Regions from separate parts of the Bacillus sp. AK124 genome, predicted to be linked through region 2. Evidence: riboswitches for the same ligand, from Rfam matches in the RefSeq annotation. Region 2 holds a riboswitch; the other holds the start of a gene.
The links. A riboswitch is a leader RNA that binds a small molecule or an ion and turns the genes downstream of it on or off. The one in region 2 is predicted to bind thiamine pyrophosphate.

Region 1: linked by a shared signal. The riboswitch ahead of tenA (thiaminase II) and the one ahead of tenA (thiaminase II) in region 2 are both predicted to bind thiamine pyrophosphate.

The regions. Positions count from the first base shown of each region.
Region 1 covers NZ_CP096378.1:165,203-172,378, forward strand. Annotated here, with positions in the region: gene M1E06_RS00790 (ArnT family glycosyltransferase) at 1-521, opposite strand, end outside; gene yhfH (protein YhfH) at 736-873, shown strand; gene aceB (malate synthase A) at 916-2,505, shown strand; gene aceA (isocitrate lyase) at 2,520-3,791, shown strand; gene M1E06_RS00810 (hypothetical protein) at 3,842-4,000, opposite strand; TPP riboswitch at 4,205-4,309, shown strand; gene tenA (thiaminase II) at 4,424-5,110, shown strand; gene M1E06_RS00820 (ECF transporter S component) at 5,107-5,706, shown strand; gene M1E06_RS00825 (ABC transporter ATP-binding protein) at 5,681-7,176, shown strand, end outside.
Region 2 covers NZ_CP096378.1:2,982,343-2,989,518, forward strand. Annotated here, with positions in the region: gene thiO (glycine oxidase ThiO) at 1-765, opposite strand, end outside; gene tenI (thiazole tautomerase TenI) at 749-1,360, opposite strand; gene tenA (thiaminase II) at 1,335-2,036, opposite strand; TPP riboswitch at 2,120-2,228, opposite strand; gene M1E06_RS15075 (monovalent cation:proton antiporter family protein) at 2,288-4,132, opposite strand; gene prpE (bis(5'-nucleosyl)-tetraphosphatase PrpE) at 4,397-5,137, shown strand; gene M1E06_RS15085 (RluA family pseudouridine synthase) at 5,154-6,029, opposite strand; gene M1E06_RS15090 (NAD kinase) at 6,056-6,856, opposite strand; gene M1E06_RS15095 (GTP pyrophosphokinase) at 6,875-7,176, opposite strand, start outside.

The DNA of each region.
Region 1 (7,176 bases), 1.5 Mb from region 2:
AACCCGAGGCCGATGAGGCCAAATGCAGCGAGCAGCCAGAGCAGCCTGCCTTGTTTGACCGCCTTCATCAGGCACCATGTACCAAGAAGGAGCGTGAAGACGAGCATGCTGTCGATATTATTCGTCCGGCTTACGGCAACCGCGATCGGCGTCAGCGCCATCACCAGCGCTGAAATGCGGGCGGCTCCTTTTCCGAATTTCGGTTTAATCAGTGCGTATAGCAGATAGACGGAACCCGCACCTGCAAGCGCCTGCGGCAAAATCACACTCCACGTATGCACGCCGAAAATTTTCGCAAATATGGTCTGAATCCATAAAACGAGGGGCGGCTTATCTACTGATACGAATCCGGAAGAGTCGAATGACGCAAAGAAGAAATTGTGGAAGCTTTGCGTCATGCTTTTGACCGCCGCCAAGTAATACTGGTTGGCGGCATTGTCCTGCCAAATGTTATATGTATTCAGAATAAGAGCTGCCAACAAAATCAGAATCAGAGTGACATCAAGTTGTTTGTTTTTTATTTTCATCATCACTTTCACCTCTTTATGTTCCCTATTCTAGAAGAAAAATATGAACAAGTTATGAATAAAAAGAGAACAATCTATTTTTGTTTGAATGGAAAAAAATAAATATTTTTTGGAAAAAGGTGTGTACTTTTTTCTTTTTGCGCTGTATACTGTACTACAACAGAAATTAAAAACATAAAACTGTTCTATAAAAAGGAGAGTGACACAAATGAGCTTGAAAAGTCCGATGGAATTTTTCAGAACGCTTCCAAAAAAAACTTGCCCTGAATGCGGTGAAAAGATGGAGGAGCAGGCTGAATCTTACTTTATGGAATGTGAGCGCTGTCTTTCCAAAAAAGGCGAGTAAGCAAACTGTTTTATAACAATGCATGTAAAGGGGTAGGGAGACATGAAAACAGAGGAGAAGAGAACTCAGATAACCGGATCGATGAATCCGCAGTATGAAGAGATTTTGACAAAAGAAGCGCTGGAGTTTATCGGACGTCTTGAACGACATTTCGGGGGAAGAAGACGGGAATTGCTGCATTTGCGAACGATCAGGCAGGCTGAAATTGATCAAGGGAAGAATCCCGGTTTTTTGGCGGAAACGAAGCACATCCGCGAGGCGGACTGGACGGTCGCGCCGCTCCCCCGGGATTTGGAGGACCGCAGGGTTGAAATCACTGGCCCGGTCGACAGAAAAATGGTCATCAATGCTTTAAATTCAGGAGCCAAAGTCTTTATGGCCGACTTTGAAGATGCGAACTCGCCGACTTGGAAAAACTGCATTGAAGGCCAGGTTAATTTGCGGGACGCGGTTCGCGGGACGATTTCTTTTACGAATGAACAGGGCAAACGCTATGAGCTGAAAGAAAATCCCGCCGTCATCATTGTAAGACCGAGGGGATGGCACTTGGAAGAGAAGCATGTGCTGATCGGCGGCAAGCCCGTGTCAGCAAGCCTGTTCGATTTTGGCCTTTATTTTTTCCATAACGCAAAAGAGCTGATCAAAAAAGGAAGCGGCCCTTATTTCTACCTTCCAAAAATCGAAAACCATCTGGAAGCAAGGCTGTGGAACGACGTATTTGTTTATGCGCAAAACGATTTGCGCATTCCGCAGGGCACGATTAAAGCGACGGTTCTCATTGAAACGATCCTGGCGGCTTTTGAAATGGATGAAATCCTCTATGAATTGAAGGAGCATTCAGCCGGACTTAACTGCGGCAGGTGGGATTATATTTTCAGCTTTATTAAGAAATTCAGGAACAGGGAAGAAGTCATTCTTCCAGACCGCTCAGCCGTGACGATGACGGTTCCAAACATGAGAGCGTACTCCCTCTTGGCGATTCAAACGTGTCATAAACGCAATGTCCATGCGATCGGGGGAATGGCGGCGCAAATTCCCGCTAAAGACAAACCTGAGATCAATGAAGCCGCATTTGCCAAAATCCGCGAAGATAAGGAACGTGAAGTAAAAGACGGACATGACGGAACATGGATCGCGCATCCCGGCATGATTCAAACGGCGCTCGATGTATTCAATCAGCATATGCCGTCGGCGAACCAGATTCATAGAAAGCGGGAAGACGTAAAGGTCGAGGAAAAAGACTTGCTGGAAGTACCGCAAGGCCGGATTACAGAAGCAGGCGTCCGTACCAATATCAGCGCCGGCATCCGCTATTTAGCTTCATGGCTGTCGGGCAGAGGCGCCGCTCCGATCGACCACTTAATGGAGGACGCAGCAACGGCGGAGATTTCCAGAGCCCAGCTTTGGCAATGGATTCGCCATCCGAAAGGGGTTCTTGACGATGGCCGGAAAGTCAACGCCGAAATGGTCAAGATGATGAAAGAGGAAGAAATGCAGAAAATCTTCGAAGAAGCCGGCATAGAACATTTTCGGAGCGGCCGGTTCGAAGAGGCCGGACAGTTATTTGAACAGCTGATTTTGGATGATGAATTCGCGGAATTTCTAACGATACCCGCTTATGAAAAAATATGATGGGGGAATGTGCGATGCTGAAAGAAAAACAACTCGCAGAAAGCTGGGAGCATGAAGAACGCTGGAAAGGGATCACAAGGCCGTATCAGGCGGCTGACGTTATTCGGCTGAGAGGCACGCTTGAGATTGAATACACGATTGCAAGGCGCGGCGCCGAAAAGCTGTGGAAGCTTCTCCACACAGAGGACTTCGTGCCGGCGCTGGGCGCTTTGACCGGAAATCAAGCCATGCAGCAAGTAAAAGCCGGATTGAAAGCGATTTATTTAAGCGGTTGGCAGGTGGCGGCCGATGCCAATTTGTCAGGGAGCATGTATCCTGACCAAAGCCTTTATCCGGCAAACAGCGTGCCGGAAGTCGTCAAAAAAATCAACCGTACGCTGCAGCGCGCCGATCAAATTCACCATATGGAAGGAAAAGAAGACATCGATTGGTTTGCTCCGATTGTGGCCGACGCTGAAGCGGGCTTCGGCGGACAGCTGAATGTGTTCGAGCTGATGAAAGGTATGATTGAAGCCGGCGCCGCGGGAGTTCACTTTGAAGACCAGTTGTCGTCTGAGAAAAAGTGCGGGCATTTGGGCGGGAAAGTGCTGCTTCCGACGCAAACGGCGGTGCGTAATTTGATTGCCGCGCGCCTCGCCGCAGACGTGATGGGAGTCCCGACCATTCTTATTGCCCGTACGGACGCGAATGCGGCCGACCTGATCACAAGCGACGTCGATTCATATGATGCGCCGTTTTTGACGGGAGAGCGAACAGCGGAAGGGTTCTTCAAAACAAAGCCGGGTCTTGATCAGGCGATTGCGAGAGGTTTGGCGTATGCGCCGTATGCCGATTTGATCTGGTGTGAAACGTCTGAGCCGAATATTGAAGAAGCCCACCGGTTTGCACAGGCGATCCATGAAAAATTCCCGGGCAAACTGCTCGCCTACAACTGCTCCCCTTCGTTCAACTGGAAGGCCAAACTGGATGACAACACCATCTTGAACTTCCAGAAACAGCTCAGTGAAATGGGCTATAAATTTCAATTTGTCACACTGGCAGGCTTCCACGCCTTAAACCACGGCATGTTTGAATTGGCCCGTCAATATAAGCACCGCGGAATGGCGGCGTATTCTGATCTGCAGCAGGCCGAGTTTGCCAGCGAAGTCCACGGCTATACGGCGACAAGGCATCAGCGCGAAGTCGGAACGAGCTACTTTGATGAAGTCGCCCAGGTTGTGACAGGCGGGACTTCATCAACCACTGCACTGAAGGGATCGACTGAAGCGGAACAATTTCAATCCTAAAAACGTAAAAAGCCGCCCGTCATTGGGCGGCTTGCTTGTTGTCTATCAAGTTAGCAATTGACATCATTGGAAGGGGCGGTAAAAGGGTTTTCCCTAATAACAGTCAGTGTCTGATGATTCTTGTTGTTTCTTTTGGCCGGCCGGTTGTCTTTGCTGAAAGAATAGAACAAATACACAGCCATTGTCAAAATCAAGATAAACATCATCATAAATATCCCCTCCAAATTTTTTTGTCTTCACTATATTAGACGAACAAGCCCGCAAAAGGTTTCAGAAAATTAACATTTTTCCATAAATATTTTTACCCGCTGCATCTTCTGTATGAAACCCGGCGGTTTTATACAAGAATAAAACTGAAAAACTCAGGTTGACATCATAATCATTGATGTGTAGAGTAAAAGTTAATGTAATAGGAAGTCCACTAGGGGAGCCGTAAGCCGGCTGAGACAAGTAGCGATCTTGGACCCTTTGAACCTGATCTAGTTCATACTAGCGTAGGGAAGTGGAGCCGGTGTCTTTATGATTTCATCATACAAAGGCCGCTCCATTTTGGGGCGGCTTTTTTGCGTATAAAGCGGCTCGCTCCCCCCTGTGCCTTCCTTATAAAACCGATTGCTGAGGAGGCTATCTACATGAGTTTTTCTGCAGAACTTCGCCGCGAGGCAGACCCTATTTTTGAAGCCATTTTTGAGCATCCGTTTGTATTGGGACTGGCGTCCGGCAAGCTGAAAAAGGAGCAGCTTATTCATTATGTGAAGCAAGATTACGAGTATTTGAACGCTTTTATTCAAATCTACGGAATTGCAATTTCCAAGTGTCAAAACCGGAAAGACATGGAGATGTTTCATGAGCAGATTTCATTTGTATTAAACAGCGAAGTGCACCCGCACAACAACCTGTGCCGGGCCGCGGGGGTGGAGTATGAATCTCTGCAGGGCTATCCGCTTGCGCCTTCTGCCCATCATTATATCCGCCATATGCTGACGGCGGCGCACGAAGGCACGCTGGGAGAGATATTAGCCGTCTTGCTGCCTTGTCCGTGGACATATTGGGAGATCGGAAAAAAACTGATGATGGACGTTCAGCCTGACCCGTCGCATCCATTTTATGACTGGATCTGTTTTTACGGAGACCGAACCGATTCAATCACGACGAAGTTTTGCGCCCGCCTGGATGAATGGGCCGAAACAGCGGGCAAGGCTGAAAAAGAAAAAATGAAGGAGCTTTTTTTGCAAAGTTGTCAGCTTGAATACGGCTTTTGGGAGATGGCTTATACAGTTGAAGATTGGCCTGTGGAAATGGAGGCGGTGAGACGATGAATTGGAACATGAAAGAAGTCGTGATGGCAGTGATCTTGTCCGTTGCATGCGGCGTCATTTACTTAGGATGGTCCACCTTGTGGATCCCTGTTTCAGCTATTGTCGGGCCTGTCGGAGCGAACTTTATGTTCGGCATTTGGGTGATCGCCAGCCCGATTGTCGCTTATATCATCCGTAAACCGGGTGCGGCGCTGATTGCCGAGACGGCAGCTGCGGCGGTCGAACTGCTGACCGGAAGCCACTTTGGACTGTCAGCATTATTAATCGGTGTGTTCCAGGGAGCCGGTGCGGAAATCGCTTTTGCGATCTTTCGCTATAAGCGTTACAACTTGTTTACCCTTATGCTTTCCGGTGCGCTTGCCGCGGTCGGAAGCATGACATACAGCCTGATGGCGAACGGTTTTGCCTACTATACGACGCAAACGCTGATCATGACGCTTATCATCCAAATCATCAGCGGCATTGTACTCGGCGGCTGGCTGGCAAAAGCCGTTGTCGAAGCGCTTGCGAAAACGGGCGTCCTGAATCAGTATGAGATCATGAAGGAACAGCGGAAGAAGGATGATGCCGATGCGTTCATTTCTCGGATGCAGTAACCTTTCCGTCCTGTCGATTGGGCAGGGAGAGAAAGTGCTGATACTCGGTCCGAGCGGAAGCGGCAAATCGACACTGTTGTCCGTGCTTTCCGGCATCATTCCTGAACATGTCGAAGCTGAGGTCAGCGGAGAGGTCAATCGCAGAAAGAGCGCCGGCGTTATGTTTCAGGATCCGGATTCGCAGTTCTGCATGCTTCATGTTGATGAGGAAATCGCTTTTAGCCTAGAAAACCGGTCTGTCTCCCCAAAAGATATGGACGGCATCATCTCGGAGCTGATGGAGCAAGTCGGATTAAAGATAGATAAGAAAACGCCGATCGAAACCTTGTCAGGCGGTATGAAGCAGAGACTGGCATTAGCGTGCCTGCTCGCTCTGGAGCCTGAAGTGCTGTTTTTTGACGAGCCGACGGCGCAGCTGGACCCGGCCAGCCGGAAAGACATCTTTGCCTTGCTTCGTAACGTTTCACGAAAAAGCGGACAGACGATGGTGTTCGTCGAACACGTGCTGGACGGCTGTATCGAGTGGATGGACCGCGTCATTCTTTTCAATGGAAAGGGACAGATCATCGCTGACGGAAAGCCGGAAGAAATCGTGAAACATTTTCAGCCGGAGATGAAAGCGGCGGGCATCTGGCAGCCGAAACTGTACCCTGCGGTATGGGAAGATGTCATCACACAAGATGATCATCCGCTCGCCGTCAAGCTCTCTTCTACATTGAAAATGAAAGAGGAGGAGGCGAAAAACAGGCCTACAGCTGACAGAGACATATTGATCCGCGCAGACGACGCGGCGATCGGCTATCGGAAAAAGATCGTTGCCGACGGCATCACCCTTGAGATTCCAAGGGGAGAATGGATTTCGGTCATCGGCGAGAACGGGAGCGGAAAGAGTACGTTTTTAAAAAGTCTGATCAGGCTTGAAGCCGTCAAAAAAGGGCGCCTTTATCTTGAGGATCGGGAGCTGAAGAAATGGTCCGACCGTACGCTCTATGAGAAGGCCGGCTTTGTTTTTCAAAATCCCGAGCTTCAATTTATTCGGGACACGGTGTTTGACGAGATCGCGTTCGGGGCGAGGCAGCGGGGATGGCCGGAGGACCGGGTCGAAAAGAAAACGGCTGAATTGCTGCGGGAATTCGGACTTGACGCTCATCAAAAAGCGCACCCCTTTACATTAAGCCTCGGGCAGAAACGGCGTTTAAGCGTTGCGACAATGCTTTTGTTTGACCAGGATCTGCTGCTGCTTGACGAGCCGACATTCGGTCAGGACGAAAGGACGGCGCAAGAATTAATCAAGCGGTTAAAGGAACGGCAGGAACGGGGAACGACGATTGTGATGGTGACGCACGACATGGACATCGTAGATGAGCATTCCGGCCGTGTCATCGTGTTTCATCAAGGGAAAGCGGCATTTCAAGGAACGCCGTATCGATTATTTTCTGATCAAGGCCTCGTCCGCCGCTTTTCATTGAT
Region 2 (7,176 bases):
AAGCTTTCCGCTATGGCGCGGAACGATGTAGCAATGATCATGGTAAAGCGTCCTCGTCAAAGGGATGCCGTCATTCCACACAGACAGGCACTCCCCTTTGACAGGATAAAAGCTTTTGTCTATGCCGATCTGTTTAAAGAAAGCACCGCTCCACACACCGCTTGCAATGACAACGTGCTCCGCCTCCGCGGTGCATGAAGCAGCAGTGACGCGGACGGCCCCCGCTTCAGATTCGATCGATAAAACGGGGGTAAACTCGAAGACCTCGGCACCGAGAATCCGGGCCCCCCTGGCAAATGCCCTGCACACTGCGGCCGGTTCGACATGGATGTCGTCCCGAATGAAATTAGCGCCGAGAATCCCTTTTCCGGCATGCGGTTCCAGCTCATATACTTCAGCGGCTTCAAGCCATTCCACTGAATCCAGTGCAGCCATTTGCATCAGGTGTTCGCGGTCGCTTTCTGAAAATGCCAGCTTTAATATCCCTCCGTCATGCTTTCTGATATCGATGCCGCTTAAGTCTTTCAATTCGCCCGTCAGCCGCTGATAGGCTTTTTGGCTGGCTCTGGCAAATTCGAAAAAGGTACCGGGTTTATCGCATTCCGCATGGGCGCCGAGCATGCCCGCCGCCGCGCTCGTCGCTTTTTTGCCGACTTCTCCGCTTTCAAACACGGCCGTTTTTTTCCCCGCTTTCGCAAGATGGTAAGCGATGGATGTCCCGATGATGCCTCCGCCGATCACGATCGTATCATAGCGCTTTCTCATATGAATCTCCCTTCGCGAGACAGGCAAGCCGCGCGGCCGCCTCATCCGGTCTGTCATGAGAAAAGATCCCCGACATCACGGCGATGCCGTCTGCCATTTTGACTTCCGCCAGTCGTTGTTCGGTAATACCCCCGATCGCAATGACCGGAATGCGGACAGCCGCCTTCACTTCAGCCAGACTGAGAGCTCCTCTTCCTTTCCGGCCCTTTTTACAGTCCGTTTCAAAAATGTGGCCGAACAGCACATAATCTGCACCTTCAGTTTCAGCCTGAACCGCTTCTTCTGGCGAATGGACGGACTTTCCGATTTTCAAATGCGGAAAACGGCTCCTCACACTTTTGACGGAAAAGCCGTGTGAAGGCAGCTGAACCCGGTGAATGTGATGAAACAAAGCGATATCCACCCTGTCGTTGATGATCAGTTTCCGCTTATCAACCCCTTCTTCGGCAAGGCGGTCGATTAAACTTGATATTTCACTTACTTTTTTTGATCTTTCCCTGATATGGATAAAGTCAACGGCATTTTGAATCGAGATGATTTTTGCAGCAAGCTCTTCCACAGAGTGCTTGTCATCGGTGATCGCGTGCAGATGCAAGCTGATCCACCCCGCTTTTTGACCAGCTTTCTTTTTGGTAGGCCATATCCCAGAAGCTGTATTCGTAGAAGCTGGAGATGACGAAGTTCTCCTTCATCTTCGCGCGCGTTTTCTCATCGGCGTTTTCAGCCAGCTCATCGAAGCGGTTGATCTGTTCTGTCACAAGTTCTTTAAACCAGTCGCCTCCGTATGTCGCGATCCATTCCTGATAAACCGCGCTGTCAGGCCTGCACGTTTTTAACGTCTCACCGACGTCATAATAGAGCCAATAGCAAGGAAGCAAAGCGGCCAGTATTTCCGCAAAACTGCCGCTCACGACAGAACGGTACATATGCGATGTGTACGCATACGCTGTCGGCGACGGCTGAAACGACTCCAGTTCTTCCTTTGTGATTCCCAATAGATCGGTGAATTTCCTATGGAGCGACATCTCGGCTTCATATGTGCCTTTCGCGTGTTCAGCCATCCGGCTTGTCGTATATAAATCGCGAGCATATGCCGCACCAAAGGATTGGACTTTGGCAAAGTGGGTCAAATAGTAGGAATCCTGCATGACATAGTATTTAAATCGATCAACCGGAAGTGTGCCGTCTCCAATCCCTTGAATAAACGGATGGACAAAACTGCCTTCCCACCATTTTGCAGCGCTGTTTCGGCATTCTTCTGAAAACTTCATTTCGAGGCTCCTCCTTCGATTCTGAACATAAAAAAACCACTTTCCCGCAAGGAAAGTGGTTTGGAATTTGCATAAATACATACTCAAATACCGTGCCACTTCCCTACGCAGGTTTGAACCTGTTCAGGTTATGAGGGTCTAAAAGTCACACTTTTATCTCAGCCCTTATCAAGGACTCCCCTAGTGGAAAACATTTCTTGTTCATTCAGTTTATACTTTTATCTTATCACGAATTGCAAAATGGTCAAGCATCAGTCTCCAAGCGTTTTTCTCAATTCCGCAATATATTCGCGCGAACCGGTGGCGATCAGCCTGTCACCCAATTGCAGCCTTGTATCCCCGTGGGGCACGATGCTGTCCACCCCGCGGAAAATTCGGACGAAGATAACATCTCCCGTAAACGGAAACTCCCTTAACAGAACACCGTCAAATCGCTCATTGCTCATATTGATCTGATACAGCGACGCATCCTGGTTCGTCAGGAGTTTCATAACGCCAGGCGCCTCGATAAGCGCGCGCAGCAGCGTTTTTGTAGAAAGCAGAATAGAGAATGTATCAATTCCGTTATCTTTCAGTCTGGATTCGGCGTCTGGAGAATCTGCGCTGGCGATAATTCTCGCGACTTTCTGCTCCTTCGCAAAAAGTGCGATCCCTGTATTGCGCTCTTCGCTGCCAGTGGCCACGACGAGTATATCCGTTTGGAAAACGCCGAATGATTGAAGCGTCTCGTATTCATAATCAGGCAAAACTTCAACATCAAACACCGGGTCCGCCAGATTTTCTTCCTTTTTTTCCTGCCGGACATGCAGGATTCTGACGTGATAATCTTCCGGAGAAAGTTCGAGCGTGACTGGCAGCGTCATTTGATTTGCGCCGATAAAGGTGATCGTCTTTTTCTCTTTTTCGCTTTCCGTTTTCGGCATTAATTTTTTAAAGCCGGTCGGTGTGATGATGCATGTAATGACAGCGACCAGAATCAGCGCGCCGGACATCTGCGCGTCAATCACGCCGATGCGCTCGCCGATCGTTGTCGCCGCGATCACCAAAGAAAGCGTGGAAGTCAGGAGAAAACCGGAAGCCAGCACGGTTTTCATGTCATACCACTTTTTCAAAAACAGCACCGGAACGACTTTGCTGATTAACAGAGCCACAAACAGAAGCGGGATCATCACTAAAATTTTCGGATTGCCAAACAGTGACCAAATGTCCAATTTGACGCCTGTCATCACAAAGAAGATCGGGATGAGGAATCCGTATCCGAATGAATCGAGCTGCTGAACGAGCTCCTTGTTCGGCGAAAGCAGCGAAACAAGCACCCCGGCCAAAAACGCGCCAAGTATGTTTTCTGCACCGAGCGACTCGGACAGCGCCACAAGTACGATGATCAGCGTAAATATCGCCCTTGTGCCGATCTGGATCGTTCCTTTTGACAGCACTTCGACAAAAGGCCGCTTTTTAAATATCCTTCCGAACAGGTATAAAACGACGCCGGCGGCAAATAAGATCATCAGCAGCCACATATTGCTGTTTTCGTCCCCGTAGATTGAGGCGAACACTGCAAGCAGAATCATCGTGACAAGATCGGCAATGACGGCGACAAGCAAAATAATCTGGCCGATATTTGTCTTCATGAGACGCTCTTCTTTCAGCGTCGGAACGACAACCCCGAGCGAAATTGTCGAAATGATCAGCGTCATTAAAAAGGCGTTGTCAATAAATCCTGCCATGACAAAGCTGTAAGAAAGGCCGAGCGATAAAATAAAGACGGCAATAAAGATGACCGAAGCCGTTTTAAATGTATTCGGCGCTTCCTTTCCGCTTGGAAGCAGCTGCTTTTTCTTTCCTTTTTCAAATGCGGAAAAATCGATTTCAAGCCCGCTTAAAAACATTAAAAAGATAAATCCGAGCATCGATAAAGTTTCGAGCCATGTATCGTGCTGGGCGACCAGATCGAACCCGCTTTTTCCGATAATAAGACCCATGATAATTTCAGCGACAACCACCGGTATGCTTAACCTGAAACGGTGCAGCAGGATGGGCGTTAAAAATGCGATAATCAGTACGACAACTAAAGATGAGACAGATGTGTGCTCCATAAACTGGTACCTCCTCTAAAACCGGTTTCCGGGTATGATTAGCGTTCCCTTTTTTAAAAATAAAAGGGACATCTTTTTAGACATTTTCATGTGGGAAAAGAACCGTCTGAACTCTTTTCTCACAGGTGTAAAAATCGATTTTAACAATGCTCGCTCAGAAAAAAAAGTAATATGCCTGATTTTCTCCGGTGAAAGTCGCTGAAGCTTGATTTATATATGGACTGGGCAATGTATATACATACGCAGACAGGAGGCAGAAAACGCATGAAATATGATGTAATCGGCGATATTCACGGGTGCTATGACGAAATGATTGCGCTGATTGAAAAGCTCGGTTACTCGCTGTCATCGGGGTTTCCCGTTCATCCGGAAAACAGAACACTTGTCTTTCTCGGGGATTTAACAGACAGAGGGCCAAAATCGCTGGAGGTCGTTGAATTTGTAGGACGGGCCGTTGAAGAAGGAGCTGTGCGATATGTGCCCGGCAATCACTGCAATAAGCTGTACCGTTTTTTCAAAGGCAATCCGGTGAAGCTGCAGCACGGGCTGGAGACGACGGCGGCGGAATACAGAAACCTTCCGAAACATAAACAGAAGGATATCAGAGACCTTTTCATGCGCCTTTATGAAAACGCCCCGCTTTATGAGATCCTGCATAACGGCGAACTTGTCGTCGCACATGCCGGCATCAAAGCGGAAGACATCGGCAAAAAGCCTGTCGGAAAAGTAAAACAGTTTGTGCTATACGGAGATATTACAGGAGAAACGCTGCCTGACGGACGGCCGGTCAGGCGGGACTGGGCCGCTCATTACAAAGGCGATCCGTGGGTGGTGTACGGCCACACTCCTGTCAAACGTCCGCGAATGATACATCATACGATCAATATCGATACCGGTTGTGTATTCGGCAACAGGCTGACCGCTTTCAGATACCCCGAACTGACAACCGAATCTGTCCCCTCTTCATTGCCTTATGATGAGTCAAGATTCCGTATGGAGCCATAAAAAAAGAGAGCTTAATTCAGCTCTCTATCAACTGACTCATATCATGCGGAACCGGCGCTTGAAACGTCAGCTCTTCCATTGTGAAGGGATGAAAAAACGTCAGCGTCTCACTGTGGAGCGCCTGCCGATTGATGAAGCCGCGGGTTCCTCCGTACAGCGTATCACCGCACAAAGGATATCCGATATGACTCATGTGAACTCGGATCTGATGGGTTCTCCCGGTTTCCAGACGGATGGAGACATCCGTCATACCGCTGAAGCGCCTGTTCACCCAAAAATGCGTCACCGCTTTTTGCCCGTCGGGGATCACCGCACGCTCGATGATGCTCGATGATTTTCTGCCGATTGGCGCATCGATCGTTCCCTGCTCTTCTGCGATCAAACCGTGGACGACCGCCCGATATTGCCGTTTGACGGCTCCCTTTTTTTGCAGTCCCGATAAAAGCGAGTGGGCGAAGCGGTGCTTGGCTACAAGCATGACACCCGATGTGTCGCGGTCAAGCCTGCTCACCAGGTGAACGGTCGCGCGGACGCCCGTCCGCTGGTAATAATGAATCAGACCGTTCGCCAAGCTGCCTGATGGATGCTCGCGCGAGGGAATCGACGACAGGCATGGCTGTTTATTTAATACGAGGACATGGTCATCTTCGAACAAAATATCAAGCGGAATTTCTTCCGGGCGCAAAGATTCGCTCATTTTTTCCGGAGGGAACTGTATGACGAGCTCGTCCCCTTTTTGAAGAACGTATCTGACCGTTACATGCCCGCCGTTTACCAAAAGATCCCCGCCGCCGAATTTGATGTCCGTCAGCATCCTTTTTGAAATGCCCAGTCGCTGGACGTATTCTTTCAAAAGAACCCCGCTGTCCTCTTCTGTTATGATCTGTTTCATCAAAAAATCGCTCACAGCAAACCTTCCTATTCTCCTTTTCCGATAAAGGAATCCTGGACCCTTTTCCAAAACGGAAACGGCCGAAAGCGGGCAAACCTGATATTTTCGTTTGCGACGCGGCATTGAATTGACTTGACGTCTTTATGCAGCAATGTCAAATGGTCAATCGCGACTTGAAACGTCACATCATTAATCGGTTTAATTAAACAAGTGTGGTGCTCAGGCAGAATGAGCGGCGATCCGACCGTCCGAAACACCCGGTTGTTGATCGACGCCATTTCAGCCAGCTGGACCGCTCTGATGGACGGATGAATAATCGCACCGCCGAGCGCCTTGTTATATGCCGTGCTTCCCGATGGGGTCGATAAGCAAAGGCCGTCGCCGCGGAACGTTTCGAAAAGTTCCCCTTTAATTTCGACATCTGTCACAAGCGTCCCTTCGATGCTCTTGATCGTACATTCGTTCAGCGCCAAATATCTCGCTTCATCGCTGCCGTCATTGTAGCGGACGATAACTTCCAAAACCGGATATTCAACAATTTGATACGGCGTTTTCGCAATCGCGATTACGAGTTTTTCAATCTCGGTCGGCACCCAGTCGGCATAAAAGCCGAGATGTCCTGTATGAACCCCGACAAAGGCCGTTTTGTCGAGGCGGCCGCTGTATTTGTGAAATGCGTATAAAAGCGTTCCGTCACCGCCGACGGAAATGACGATATCCGGCTCTTCTTCATCGCATTCAAGACCGAAGTCGAGCAGATATGTTTGAATTTTGCTTTTTAATGAATCGGAAACATCATTTCCTTTGGACGATACCGCAAACTTCATCATTCCATCTCCTTTCCCCTAACCGTCATCCTCATCCTTTTTCTTGCGTGAAAATGCCACGTGAGCCTCCTGAATCTCGCCCCTGATCTCGGACATTTCCATATCGAGCCTTGATGCTGCTTCAGAAGCTCTTTGAAGCCTTAATTTTACTTTTTCCGGAATGTTGCCGCTGTATTTATAATTTAAAGAATGTTCGATTGTCGCCCAAAAATTCATCGCCAGCGTCCGGATTTGAATTTCAACCAAAATCTGTTTTTCCCCGTTGATTGTCTGCAAAGGGTACAGCACGACGAGGTGGTAGGAGCGGTAGCCGCTCTCTT